DNA from 4 places in the Streptacidiphilus sp. MAP12-16 genome. Region 2 is predicted to be linked to each of the others. Evidence: riboswitches for the same ligand, from Rfam matches in the RefSeq annotation. Region 2 holds a riboswitch; each other region holds the start of a gene.
What was found. A riboswitch is a leader RNA that binds a small molecule or an ion and turns the genes downstream of it on or off. The one in region 2 is predicted to bind cyclic di-AMP.
Positions count from the first base shown of each region.

Region 1 (3,438 bases), on a different contig from region 2:
AGGTCCAGCGGCGGGGCCGGGTCCGGTGAATCCGAGGTCTCCGAGGTCTCCGAGGTCATGGGTCTGCCCTACTCCGCTTCGTTCTCGGGGAAGTTGCGCGCCACGAAGGCGCTGATGTGGCCGCGCATCAGCTCGCGTACGAGATCCGCGTCGCCGGCCTGTGCGGCCCGCAGGATCTCCCGGTGCTCCTGGGCCTCCCGCTGCCAGGACGGCTGCCGGGCCCAGGCCGCGCTGGACACCAGGGCCGTCTGGTCCCGCAGCTCATCCAGCGACTTCACCAGCAGCGGGTTGCCGCAGCCCGCGTAGAGGGCCCGGTGGAACGCCCGGTTCGCCAGCGAGCGGTCGGCCGCGTCCGCGGCCTGGTCGGCCCGTTCCAGCGCGAGCGCCGCCTCGCCCCAGTCGCCGCTGGACACCACTGCCGTGCGCCCGGCCGCGACCGGCTCCAGCAGCAGGCGCATGTCGTATACGCAGCGCGCCAGCTCCCGGTCGACCTCGCGCACCGCCGCGCCCCGGTAGGGGCTCATGGTCACCAGGCCGGAGCCGGCCAGCGTCTTCAGCGCCTCGCGCACGGGTGTCTTGGAGACCCCCAGACGCTCGGCCAGCTCGGTCTCGACGAGCGCCTGCCCAGGCTTCAGCTCTCCGATGAGGATCGAGTGCTTGATGGCGTCCAGCACCGCCTCGGTCCGGGACGGGAGGGCGCCGGGCCGGGAGCGGCCTGGCTGGGCGAGTGTGTCGGACACGGTTCCGGCTCCAGGGGTGTGCGTCGGGCGAAGCTGGTGCCTCGGCGGGCCAGAAGCCCGGATCGAGATCTCATATATGATGTGCCGCAGACGCTAGGACCGGCCGAGAGAGGTGTCAAGGGTCACAGCACCCAGGACCCTCCAGCCTTCAACCCGTGCCACCACGCTTGCGCGATCCATCGACGGGGGATTCAGGCCGCCGTAACCTCACAGCTCGTCATATATCAGACGTCACCAAGGAGAATCCTCCTACGTGGCCGCCACCCGTCCTGCTCGCGGCAACTGACACCCGTTCAGCCCGGACTCTGGGGGAGCGACCCCCGCCACCGCCCTCCCGGGCCAATAGCTGGCGCTGCGTCAATTGTGCATCTACCTATGCAAACAGTACTTTCAAATCAAGTAGTACCTATATAGGAGAATACGGACATTACGCCAACCTGTGCTTCCTGTGGCCATCGTCACAGGAAGTTGCGGTACAGGCCTCCTTCTGCTTAGCGTGCAGCCTGTTCGCACTTAGCGGAACCCAGAACTCCGGAACGCCGAATCCTGCCGCCGGAGGCCAAGGGCGCTCACAACCACCCACGACGGCAGGGGCGGGGGAACCAGGTAAGTCGCCGCAGCCCAACGGGCTGCGGCTTGGGGTGAAGCCGTGCTCAGCGCGGCCGGGCTACCTCACGGCCCGAATCCGACAGCTCACCTCGCAGGCGTCGGAGAGGATTCCTGCCATGCTTCTGTCCGGAAACGGCCGCCATCGTCGCCCCCGCACGAACCAGACCAAGCGCCTGGTCGCCACCGCCGGTGTCGCCGGTGCGGGCATAGCCCTCCCGCTGGTCGGCACGACCAGCGCCTTCGCCGCCCCGGTCTCGACCTGGGACGCAGTCGCCCAGTGCGAGAGCACCGGCAACTGGTCCATCAACACCGGCAACGGGTACTACGGCGGACTGCAGTTCTCCGCCTCCACCTGGGCCGCGTACGGCGGCACCCAGTACGCCGCCACCGCCGACCAGGCCACCAAGGACCAGCAGATCGCCGTCGCGGAGAAGGTCCTCGCCTCGCAGGGCCCGACCGCCTGGCCCATCTGCGGCCCCCAGGCCGGCCTGAGCCAGGGCGGCGCACCCGCCAACGTCAGCACCGCGGCAACCGGCTCCAGCACCACGTCCGTTCCCAGCAGCCACACCGCCTCCGCCCCGGCCGCGGCCAAGCACGCGGCGACCTCGGGCACGGTGAAGCACGCGACCGCGCAGCCCGCCGCCAGCGGCGGCACGTACACCGTCGTCTCCGGCGACTGGCTGTCCACCATCGCGCAGTCCCACCACGTGTCCGGTGGCTGGCAGGCGCTCTACCAGGCGAACAAGGCGACTCTGACCTCCGGCCCGAACCTGATCTACCCGGGCCAGCGCCTGGTGCTCAGCGGCGGCCAGGCGACCACCTCCGCCGACCACGAGGACTCGGCCCCGGCCTCCTCCTCGACTCAGAGCAGCAGCACCCATTCGGCCGCGCCCTCGACGTCGAACGCGACCTCGACTGGGACCTCGACCTCGAACGCGACCAACGCCTCCGCCTCGACCCTCACTGGCGACCCGCAGTCCATCGCCGCGCAGATCGTCCCGGCCGACCAGCTCGCCTCGTTCGACCAGATCATCTCCCACGAGAGCAGCTGGAACGTCAGCGCGACCAACCCCTCCTCCGGTGCCTACGGCCTGCCCCAGGCCCTGCCCGGCAACAAGATGGCCTCCGCCGGCGCCGACTGGCAGACCAACCCGGCCACCCAGCTCCGCTGGGCCCTGGACTACATGAACACCACCTACGGCAGCCCCAACCAGGCCTGGGCCTTCTGGCAGGCGCACAACTGGTACTGATCGACCCGAGAACGAAGAGCCCGGCATGCAACCTGACGCATGCCGGGCTCTCCGCACGCTCCCTCAGCGCGCCCGGGCGAGAAAGACATCGGTGACCTGGAGCACGTCGATTCCTCCGCCATGGTCGTCGAGCACGCGGCGGGTCTCCCCGAGTGCCTGCTTCTCCTACTATGTCGGGCATGAACACTGGGGGGCCGGCGATACGGCTCATCGACGACCGCTTCGAACTGCTGCAGCAGCTGGGCGGCGGAGGCATGGGCCTGGTCTGGCGGGCGCGCGACATCGCACTCCAGCGCGAGGTCGCGCTCAAGGAGGTCCGCCCGCTCGACCCGGCGATGGCGGCCGCCGACCCGGCCGGTGCTCGGGAGATGCGCGAGCGAGTGCTGCGCGAGGCGCGGTCCCTCGCCCGGCTCCAGCACCCGAACGTCGTGACCATCCATCACATCGTCGACACCGACGAGCATCCGCACCCCTGGCTCGTCATGGAGCTGGTCAGTGGCGGCAGCCTCGCCGACCGCCTGGCCCGCGACCCGCTCTCCGTTCCGGAGGCCGCCAGGATCGGACGCGGTGTGCTCTCCGCCCTGCGCGCCGCCCACGCTGCCGGCATCCAGCACCGGGACGTCAAACCCGGCAACGTCCTGCTGCGCACCGACGGCACGCCCGTCCTCACCGACTTCGGCATCGCCGCCATGCACGGCGCCACCGCTCTCACCGCCACCGGCTCGCTGATCGGCTCACCCGAGTACATCGCACCGGAGCGGATCCGCGGCGAGGAGGGCAACCCGGCCTCAGACCTGTGGTCGCTCGGCATGATGCTGTATGTCGCCGTCGAGGGCTAC
Region 1 is NZ_JBGCBY010000035.1:40,212-43,649, reverse strand. Features, by position in the region: gene ABIA33_RS32975 (dihydrodipicolinate synthase family protein) at 1-59, opposite strand, end outside; gene ABIA33_RS32970 (GntR family transcriptional regulator) at 69-740, opposite strand; cyclic di-AMP (ydaO/yuaA leader) riboswitch at 1,268-1,460, shown strand; gene ABIA33_RS32965 (transglycosylase family protein) at 1,466-2,599, shown strand; gene ABIA33_RS32960 (serine/threonine-protein kinase) at 2,779-3,438, shown strand, end outside.
Region 1: it holds a riboswitch for cyclic di-AMP, as region 2 does, so the genes downstream of both, ABIA33_RS32965 (transglycosylase family protein) here and ABIA33_RS08425 (NlpC/P60 family protein) in region 2, are expected to answer to the same signal.

Region 2 (3,438 bases):
GCTCGTCCGCGACCCGCTGCTGCAGCAGGGCGGCCTGGTGCAGCAGCGCACGCTCCTGCTCGCGTGCGCCGTCGTACTGCTGTCCGGCGACCTCCGCCTGCGCGTAGAGGGTGTCGAGCTGCTGCCGTACGCCGTCGGCGGTGACCGGGGCGCCGGTGCCGGGCCCGCCGGGGTCGGCGAGGGCGCTGCCTCCGGCCGCGAGGACGGCAGCCGTCGCGGCCGCGACGCTCGCGGCCGTCCGGGAGAGCGCCGCCATGGCGGAGTACTGGCCCAGGGGTCGGGCTCGTCGGTGGGACGCCACGTGGGCGAGCTCCATTCGTCCGTTGCCGGGCCCGGCGGTCCGGCGGTCCTCCGTTGCCGCCCAGGAGGGCGGTCGACGACGCGGAGGGCCGAGCAGCAGACGTTAGCGAGTCGGACACATCGAGTCCAAACACCCAGCATGGCGAAAATGCGATCGAATGACGCATGTGCTGATGAAACGCCATGTCGCCGGGGGTCATCCCGGACAACGCGAAGGGCCCGACCCCTCGTTAGGGGTCGGGCCCGTACGGCCGTCCGGGTGGCCTCAGCGGTTCCCAGCCCGCTGTCGGCGGCTCACTGGGAGTCAGCTGCGGCTCAGATGTGGCGCATCGCGTAGATCGAGCCGATCTGGCCCATGGGCTCGTACTTGACCACGGTGCCGGTGTGCGGCGCGTGCAGGATCATGTTGTTGCCGGCATAGAAGCCGACGTGCGAGTCACCGTTGAAGAAGACCAGGTCGCCGACCTGCAGGTCGGCCGTGGAGGCGACCGCGGTGCCCGCGTTGATCTGGTCGTAGGTGGTACGCCCGATCGAGATGCCGGCCTGCGCGTAGGCCCACTCGGTCAGACCCGAGCAGTCGAACTCGTTGGGGCCGGTGGCGCCGTAGACATAGGTGTCGCCGAGCTTGGTCTGCGCGGCGGCGAAAGCGGTCGCCTCGGCCGAGTCGCCGGCCTTGGACGAACCGAGGTTCACCCGGCCGCTGCTGCCACGGCTGGCAGTGCCGCTACCACTGTTCGAGCTGGCGTTGTTCGCGGCGGCGAGGGCTGCCTGCTGCGAGGCGGTGAGGGAGTCCAGCTTGGCCTTGGCGGCGGCGAGCTTCTGCTGCACGGCGCTCTTGGACGCGGCCAGCTGCTTGCTGGTGGCGTCGAGGGCCTGGAGCTTGCTCTCTGCCTCGGCCTTCTCCTTGCCGAGCTGGGTCTGCTCGCTCTGCAGCTGAGCCAGCAGGCTCGCCTGGCTGCTGCCGACCTGCTGCGCCGCGGACGCCTTGTTCAGGTAGTCCGTGGGGTTCGACGCGAGCATCAGCGCGACCGTGGGGTCGATCGTGCCGGCGCGGTACTGGGCGCTGGCTATGGCGCCGAGGGCGGACGCCTTGGCGTTCACCGCGGCCTGCTGGCGCGCCACCTGGTCCTGCAGGGTGCTGGTCTGCCTCTGCAGCTGCTGCTGCTGGGCCTGCGCGGCGTCGTACTTCTGGACGGCGGTGTCGGCGTCCTGGTTCAGCTGGTCGATCTGCGCCTTGAGCTGAGCGGTGGTCTGCTGCGGCGCCGCCTGGGCCGACTGGGTCGCCGTCGCGGTGAGTGCGACGGTGGTGGCGGCAGCTGCGGTCAGCACGGATATCCGAGCGCGGCTGGGGGCTTTGGGACGACGATGGGACGCCACGAAGGCGAGCTCCTTCTTCCTACGGCCGCCTACCGGGTGAGCTGACGGGTTCGGGCTGGAAGACGTGCCCTACAACGCTTCACCGGCGGACCGGCCTGGCGTCGATTCACCCCGAGGAACATGGTTCCCCGGCTCCGAGACTGACGGCTATCCCCTGTGGGCGCCCCCCGGTTGGGGACGTCCTGCCGTGCGGTCGGACTCGGCGGAAACCCCCGCTGCCACCCGGTTGGGTGATCGACTTCGCGGTGGTTCGGTGGCTGACACTAGTGACCCAACCGTGATCCGTTCAAATCCTTGTAAGTAAAAACTCTCTAAGGTTGCGATGCCGTGTCAGAACATCAACCGAACGTAGTTGGAGTATGACCATCTGACGACGACATGGCGGTCAAAACGGTCATCGCCCCTGGAGGACTGAGACGCGAGTGACGTGAGTCACAACACGAGGTCAGCTCTTTCCCTTCGGTTCGTCAGAACCTGCGGATGGCCACGATCGAGCCGAAGTAGCTCAGCGGCTGAATCGAGACCGTGTAGCCGTACTGGGGAGCGTTCAGCAGCATCCCGTTGCCCGCGTAGAGCCCCACATGGGCACCGCCCTCGAGCACGATGATGTCGCCGACCTTCGCGTCCGCCAGCGACGCCACCGGGCTGCCCACCGTCTCGTCCGAGTACGAGTAGTGCGGCAGACTCACACCCGCGTGGGCGTAGGACCACATCACCAGGCCCGAGCAGTCGAACTCGTTCGGGCCCGCTCCGCCCATCGAGTAGGGGGCTATGCCGACCTTGCTCATCGCCGCCAGCATCGCGGTGCGGGCCGCCGACGAGATGCCGGACAGGTTGATCTGACTCACGGTCATGTGGTTGTCGACGGTTCCGGCGGAGCCGTAGTTGTTACCCCCGCCGCCGCCGGCGTTCACCTGCTTCTGCTGGGCCGGGGTCAGCGCGTTCAGCACGGACTGCGCGTGGTTGAGCCGGGCCTGAGCTGAGGCCTTGGCCTTCTGCATCTGGGTCAGCAGCGCCTGCTGGGCGCCGAGCTCCTGTGCGGCCTGGGCCTTCTCCCGGGCCAGCGTCTGCTCCTGCACCTGGAGCTGCGCCAGAACGGTCGCCTCGCTGCTGTTGAGCTCGCTCTGGGTGGACGCTTGGGTGAGGTAGTCAGTGGGGTCGGAAGCAAGCATCAGGGCCACCGTCGGGTCCACCCCGCCCTCCCGGTACTGGGCGCTCGCCATGGCGCCGAGCTGCGAGACCTCCTTGTTGACCTGGCCCTGCTGGCGGGCTATCTCGTCCTGCAGGAGGTTCACCTTCCGCTGCAGCGCCTGCTGCTGGAGCTGCGCGCCGTTGTACTGCTCCGTCGCCGCGGCGGCCGCCTTGCGGTCCGCGTCCACCTGGGACTTGGCCTGATCGGTGGTCAGCTTGGGGTCCGCGTGGGCAGCGGACTGCGCCGAGAGCGCGACGGCCGTCGCGGCGGCCGCGGTGAGAATCGACACGCGGGCACGGCTGGGCTGCTTGAGGCGACGGTGCGAGACCACAGGGGCTGAGTTCCCTTCGGGCGGCCGCCGTCCAACAGGCGGCACCCCCGAATTGCGCGGCCCTGGAGACAGCGGAAACCTCCGTATCGCCCGGACGGGCGATCAGCAGGACAGAGGTTCGAAGGCAGAGACTAGTGAGAGTGATGTGAACTTGTCGCCCTCGCGGAGAAGTCCGAGCAGATTTGAGCGCAATGTCGAGTTTGCGCTTCAACTCGGGTGCGGATGCTCGGGTGTGGCC
Region 2 is NZ_JBGCBY010000005.1:230,240-233,677, reverse strand. Features, by position in the region: gene ABIA33_RS08430 (NlpC/P60 family protein) at 1-301, opposite strand, end outside; gene ABIA33_RS08425 (NlpC/P60 family protein) at 616-1,677, opposite strand; cyclic di-AMP (ydaO/yuaA leader) riboswitch at 1,688-1,833, opposite strand; gene ABIA33_RS08420 (NlpC/P60 family protein) at 2,145-3,158, opposite strand.

Region 3 (3,438 bases), on a different contig from region 2:
CGCCTTCACCGGCTCCACCCCGGCCCTTGCCTGGCCCGCCAGCGGGCAGGCGACCGCCGAGGTCCCCGGTCTCGGCACCCTCGGGCACAGCGGCTCGGACAACCCGGTGCCGATCGCCAGCGTGACCAAGGTGATGACCGCTCATCTCGTCCTCAAGGACCACCCGCTGAGCACGGGTGAGCCCGGGCCGACGATCACCGTCGACCACCAGGCCGCGCAGGAGTACACCACCGGCCTGGCCGGCGGCGAGTCCGTGATGAAGGTCACCGAGGGTGAGCAGATCAGCGAGTACCAGGCCCTGCAGATGCTGCTGATCCCCTCGGCGAACAACATCGCCCGCCTGCTCGGCCGCTGGGACGCGGGCTCTGACGCCGCGTTCGTGACGAAGATGCAGGCCGAGGCGACGGCGCTGGGGATGTCCAAGTCGACCTACACCGACCCCAGCGGCCTCGACGGAACCACCAGGAGCACCGCGAACGACCAGCTCAAGCTGGCCGGAACGGTGATGCAGGACCCGGTCTTCCGGGAGATCGTCAGCACCCCCTCGTTCACTCCGCCCGGGAACGCGTTGACGTACAACAACAACAATCTGCTGGGCAAGAACGGCGTCATCGGCATCAAGACCGGCTCCAGCAGCGCGGCCCTCGGTTGCCTGATGTGGGCGGCGCAGCAGCAGATCGGTGGCACCACGCAGACCATCGTGGGCGTGGTGCTGAGCCAGCCTGCCTCGAAGAGCACCGGCGGCTGGCTGCCCTCGGTGCTGATCAACAGTCAGAAGGTCGTCGTCAGTGCCGAGGGCACGCTGCAGGCGCACACCGTCGCGAAGAAGGGCGACGTGGTCGGCTACGTGGACGACGGGCTCGGCGGCAGGACCCCGGTCGTGGCCTCCAAGGACGTGACGGTCGTCGGCTGGAGCGGGCTGTTGGTGAACGTCACGCTGGTTGCCGCCGACGGCGGGGTTCCGCACACCGGCACGGCGGGCACGACGGTCGGCATGCTGGAGGTGGGATCCGGGCAGAACGCCCAGAAGATCCCGGTCACGCTCCAGCGCGAGCTGTCCCAGCCCTCCCTCGGAGCCAGGCTGACCCGACTCGGGTAGCCGCTTCCCTCCTTCTCCCAGTGACCCGGTGCACCTGTGCACCGGGTCACTGCCGTTCGTGCGGGTGCGGTGATCCATTCAAATGCCCACATAACGGCACCAGGTGGGACCACCGGCGGTGACGGGCATCACAAACCATTGTGGTTTCAACGGCCGCCTGCCTAGCGTGCGAGGCGTCCGCACTTATGCGGAACAGACACCTCCGGAACGCCGAGTCCTGCCACCGGAGGCGTCGAGACCCGACACACCGCACCACGGCAGGAGCGGGGGACCCAGGTAAGTCGCCGCGATCACGCGATCGCGGCTAGGGGTGAAGCCGTGCAGCGCACGGCCGGGCAACTCCAGCCCGAATCCGACAGCTCACCTCGTAGGCGTGGGAGAGGAACTCTTCTTCATGCTGTCCAGCACCGGGCGCCGTCGTGCCCCGAAGGCCCGCCGCAACACCACCCAGCGCCTTATCGCCTCGGCCGGCCTGACCGGCGTCGGCCTCGCCATCCCCCTGGTCAGCGCGACCACCGCCTCTGCCGCCTCCGTCTCGACCTGGGACGCGGTCGCCCAGTGCGAGAGCACCGGCAACTGGTCGATCAACACCGGTAACGGCTACTACGGCGGGCTCCAGTTCTCCGCCTCCACCTGGGCCGCGTACGGCGGCACTCAGTACGCGTCCTCGGCCGACCAGGCCACCAAGGACCAGCAGATCGCCGTCGCGGAGAAGGTCCTCGCCTCGCAGGGCCCGACCGCCTGGCCCGTCTGCGGCCCGCAGGCCGGCCTGAGCCAGGGCGGCGCACCCGCCTCCGTCAACACCTCGTCGTCGTCCACGACCTCCTCGTCCTCCTCGGCGTCCGCGTCCTCCGGCGCCACCACTCCTTCCACCCACTCCGCGTCCACCTCTTCGACCACCACCCCGTCCGCCGGCACCACCGCCGGCAACTACACCGTGGTCTCCGGCGACTGGCTCTCCACCATCGCCGGCAAGGAGCACGTCTCCGGTGGCTGGCAGCGCCTCTACGCCCTCAACAAGTCCACGCTGACCGCGGGCCCGAACGTGATCTACCCCGGTCAGCGTCTCTCCCTCGGCGGCGGCGTCGCGTCCAAGTCCTCCACCAGCTCGGACGCCGGCTCCAGCACGAGCTCCAGCACCACCGCCAGCACTGACGCCGAGTCCGGTTCCGACGCCGCCTCCGCTGCCGCCTCCCACTCGGCTTCCGGCTCCGGCTCGGCGGTCACGCAGGCCACCCAGGCCGTCTCCGCCGCCACGACCAGCAGCACCGTCAGCGGCAACATGGCCGCCGCGGTCGCTTTCGTGAAGGCGCACGTCGGCGACGCCTACGCCTACGGCGGCACCGGCCCGTCCAGCTGGGACTGCTCGGGTCTGGCGCAGGCCGCCCTGGCCCAGGCCGGGATCTCCATCCCGCGCACCAGCCAGGAGCAGGCCTCCGCCAGCACCCGCGTCTCGCTGAGCTCGCTTCAGCCCGGTGACCTGCTGTTCTGGTCCAATGACGGCACCGCTGCCGGTGCATACCACGTCGCCGTCTACGTCGGCGGCGGCGAGTACGTCGAGGCCGCCAACCCGGGCGCCGGTGTCAAGACCGACACCATCAGCAACTGGGCGCCGGACTTCGCCGGCCGCATCAGCTGATCGCAGCTCTCCTGCCTCACCGCCCGGCATCGTGCCCCTGCAGCCGACGAACCGTCAGCCGCAGGGGCACGATGCTGTCGGCTGGGCCGCCGCCGCTGACGCGGAGCGACGTCTCGCAAGCGCGCCTCGCGCCTCCTTGCCGGGCATCGCGGGTCGGCCGTGGTTCGATATGAACCAGTTCGCGGTATTCGCTTCCCGCCCGTTTCGCGCGCCCGGCCGAGTCGCGGCCGGTGTGCGGCGCTGGTTTCCTGGAGCAGGCGCCCGGTCCGCTTCGCGGGGAGGCGTTCACCCCGGTTCACGCCGAGCCAGACCACAGGAGAGGGCGCACCATTGCACACCATCGAACTGACGCCGGCCGTGTTGGAAGACCTTCGGCGTCCCCGGCGCTACCCGGCCGTGTCACTGCTGATGGCCACGCACCGCCGCGAACCCGACAACGCACAGGACCCGATCCGGCTGCGCAACCTGCTGGCCGAGGCGAAGAAGCGCATCGCGGCCGACCCTGAGGTCTCCCGGGAGAGCCGGATCGACCTGGAGCGGCAGCTGGACCAGGCCGCGTCCCAGGTCGACCTGGTCCATGCCGAGGACGGCCTGCTCATCCTGGTCGCGGCCGGTGAGCACCAGGTGTGGCAGTTCGCCGCGCCCACCGCCCCGCCGGAGCGCGTCCTGCTGGAGTCCACGTTTCTGACCCGGAACCTGA
Region 3 is NZ_JBGCBY010000001.1:244,341-247,778, forward strand. Features, by position in the region: gene ABIA33_RS01085 (D-alanyl-D-alanine carboxypeptidase) at 1-1,099, shown strand, start outside; cyclic di-AMP (ydaO/yuaA leader) riboswitch at 1,335-1,488, shown strand; gene ABIA33_RS01090 (transglycosylase family protein) at 1,473-2,738, shown strand; gene ABIA33_RS01095 (chemotaxis protein) at 3,069-3,438, shown strand, end outside.
Region 3: it holds a riboswitch for cyclic di-AMP, as region 2 does, so the genes downstream of both, ABIA33_RS01090 (transglycosylase family protein) here and ABIA33_RS08425 (NlpC/P60 family protein) in region 2, are expected to answer to the same signal.

Region 4 (3,438 bases), on a different contig from region 2:
GAAGCCGGACCCTGACTGCGTCGCCCGTGCCCTGGACGGGCTGGGCTGCAGGGTCACTGACCGGTGTCTGATGATCGGTGACTCCGAATCCGACTTCAAGGCAGCCGCCTCCGCGAAGGTGCGGTTTCTCGGCTTCGCGCCGACCGAGAGGACGGAGGCGCGCCTGCGAGCGGCAGGTGTCCGACACCTGATCGCGCACCTCGATGAGTTGTGCTGGGCGCCCCGCCTCTGACGCCGTGCTACATCGTGGTAACGGAGCCGTGTCCGAGGCGCGGGCAACCTCGTTCCCCACTAGGGTGGCTTTCAAACTCGGCCCCGTCCGGTGCAGAAACCAAGCCATCTTCCTGAGTGCCAGGAGCTGCCATCATCATCAGCAGTGACCTCGTTTCTCCGACCGCAGGTGTGGAGCCCGTGGTGGTTCGGGCACCCGAGGCTGTCTACGACGATCTGGTCAACTCCGTACGGCGAAGAGTCGTCTCCACAGGTGGTTTCCACAACCGGAACTATCGGGTGCGGCTGACCCCGGAGGACGCCTGCACCCTCGGACTGGGCGTCGGCACCTCCCTCCTGCTCCGGGTCCGCCGGTCCGCTCCCGAGCTGCTCCGCGTCCGCCGGCCCACTTCCGAGATGGTCTGGCGAATCTGGCCGAATGAGAGTGCCGTGCTGCGCGTCCTGGAGGACGTTCGTCGCACGTCCACGCGTGGACGGGGCGTCGACGTCCCACAGGTGCTGCACACCGATCCTGACGGCACGGCGGTGCTCATCTACGTCGAGGGCTGGACGCTCGCGGATCGGGTTCCCGCGGGGGCGATCGTACCGGCGTCGTATGTCGACCAGATCGCGCGCTTCTTCGCTCAACTGGTTCGCTTCGAGCGGCAGGACTTGCCGCCGCTCCCGAAACCGTGGGCCCCTGAGGGCGACTCCTCGGCCTTCATGGGGAGCCTGGTGCAGTTCGCCCAGACGAAGCTGGCTGATGCCCATCGGGACGAGTTCGGCTGGCTGCTCCGCGAACTGGGCGTAGGCGACGACGCCATGAGTCGCTTCGGCGCCGGGCTGCCCAAGCTGCAGGGGCGGCCGTTCAGCCTCCTGCACACGGATGTGCACCGGCAGAACATCGTGATCGACACGGCCGATCGGCTTCGGGTCATCGACTGGGAGCACGCGATGTTCGGCGACCCGCTGTACGATCTCGCGACCCATCTGTGCCGGATGCGATATCCAGCGGCGCAGGAGCGACAGGTCATCGCCGCCTGGCGGGACGCCGTCACCGAGGTGTCCCCTGCCCATGCGTTCGGTCTGGAGCGGGATCTGAAGCACTATCTGGCGTACGAGCGCGCGCAGTCGGTCTACCCCGATGTGATTCGCGCCGCACTCACTCTGGGAGTCGCACCGGACGAATCGACGTTCACCCACGCCGTGAAACGCATCGAGGCAGCGCTGGCGACAGCCGCCCCACCTCTGGGTCTTACCCCGATCCTCGGGTGCGACGTGATCCGCAAGCTCTTGCTGGAGTGGCATCGTCAGTGGTCGGTCGCGAGGGTTCTCGCCTCTCAGCAAGCGACTTGAACACCGGCGGTGCCTTGTGAATCATGCGCCTCTCTGCCTAGCCTGCCCGGAACGCCCGCATGCGCGGGCGGCCGCCTCGCGGGACGCCGAGTCCTGCCCAACCGGGGGGCGGAACTCGACTTCTCGAACGGGCAGGAGCGGGGGACCCAGGTAAGTTGCCGCAGCTCGCAAGGCTGCGGCTGGGGGTGAAGGCGCGTCAGCGCCCGGGCTACCTCACGGCCCGAACCCGACAGCTCACCTCGCAGGCGTCGGAGAGGGACACCCTGACATGGTCTTCAACGCGTCTTCCGGCCGCCATCGCAAGCCCCGCACCAGTCAGACCCGGCGCCTGGTCGCCACCGCAAGCCTCGGCACGGCCGGCATAGCCATGCCGCTCATCGCGGCGAGCAGCGCCTCCGCCGCCTCCGTGTCCACCTGGGACCGTGTCGCGCAGTGCGAGAGCGGCGGCGACTGGTCCATCAACACCGGCAACGGCTACTACGGCGGGGTGCAGTTCTCCGCCTCGACCTGGGCGGCGTACGGCGGCACGCAGTACGCGCCGACCGCCGACCACGCCAGCAAGAGCCAGCAGATAGCGATAGCCGAGAAGGTCCTCGCCTCCCAGGGCGTCGGCGCCTGGCCGGTCTGCGGCCCCCAGGCCGGACTCAGCCAGGGCGGCTCCGCGCCCGCCCTCGACACCGCGTCCCCGACGCACACCTCGACCGGGACCACCACGCACAAGTCGGTCACCCACCACCAGTCGACCGGCACCCACACCTCGACCGGCACGCACACCTCCAGCGCTCCGACGGCGACCCCGACCTCCGCTGCCAAGCCGCAGATCGGCCACGGCAACTACACCGTCAAGCCCGGTGACACTCTGTCCGGTATCGCCCGGTCCGCCCACCTCAGCGGCGGCTGGCAGCCGCTGTACCAGGAGAACAAGACCACCGTGGGCGGGAACCCCGACCTGATCCTTCCCGGTCAGAAGCTCCAGGTCGGCTGACCACAGCCGCACCGCGGGCACCTCACCTGACGGAGCCCCTACCCACCAGGTGAACTACTGGTGGGTAGGGGCTCCGTCAGGTGAGACTCGCGTCGGGTCAGGGTGGTCGGACCCTCCGCTGCGGATAGGCTCAGGGGGAAGAGCCCACCGGAGTAATCCACCAAGGAGATGCCTGTGCCGTCCATCGACGTCGTCGTAGCCCGGGAGATCCTCGACTCGCGAGGCAACCCCACGGTCGAGGTCGAGGTCGGCCTCGACGACGGCAGCACCGGGCGTGCCGCCGTTCCGTCCGGCGCCTCGACCGGCGCCTTCGAGGCCCTGGAGCTGCGTGACGGTGACAAGTCCCGTTACGGCGGCAAGGGCGTGGAGAAGGCCGTGCTCGCGGTCATCGAGCAGATCGGCCCGGAGCTCGTCGGCTACGACGCCACCGAGCAGCGGCTGATCGACCAGGCCATGCTCGACCTGGACGCCACCCCCGACAAGTCCTCGCTGGGCGCGAACGCCATCCTCGGCGTCTCCCTCGCCGTGGCCCACGCCGCCTCCGAGGCCAGCGACCTGCCGCTGTTCCGCTACCTGGGCGGCCCCAACGCCCACGTGCTGCCGGTCCCGATGATGAACATCCTCAACGGCGGCTCGCACGCGGACTCCAACGTCGACATCCAGGAGTTCATGATCGCTCCGATCGGCGCGGAGACCTTCTCCGAGGCGGTCCGCTGGGGCGTCGAGGTCTACCACACCCTCAAGGGCGTGCTGAAGGAGCGCGGTCTCTCCACGGGTCTGGGCGACGAGGGCGGCTTCGCCCCCAACCTGGACAGCAACCGTGAGGCCCTCGACCTCATCGTCGAGGCGATCAAGAAGGCCGGCTACACCCCCGGCAAGGACGTCGC
Region 4 is NZ_JBGCBY010000003.1:339,607-343,044, forward strand. Features, by position in the region: gene ABIA33_RS05415 (HAD family hydrolase) at 1-232, shown strand, start outside; gene ABIA33_RS05420 (phosphotransferase) at 628-1,566, shown strand; cyclic di-AMP (ydaO/yuaA leader) riboswitch at 1,673-1,829, shown strand; gene ABIA33_RS05425 (transglycosylase family protein) at 1,835-2,551, shown strand; gene eno (phosphopyruvate hydratase) at 2,726-3,438, shown strand, end outside.
Region 4: it holds a riboswitch for cyclic di-AMP, as region 2 does, so the genes downstream of both, ABIA33_RS05425 (transglycosylase family protein) here and ABIA33_RS08425 (NlpC/P60 family protein) in region 2, are expected to answer to the same signal.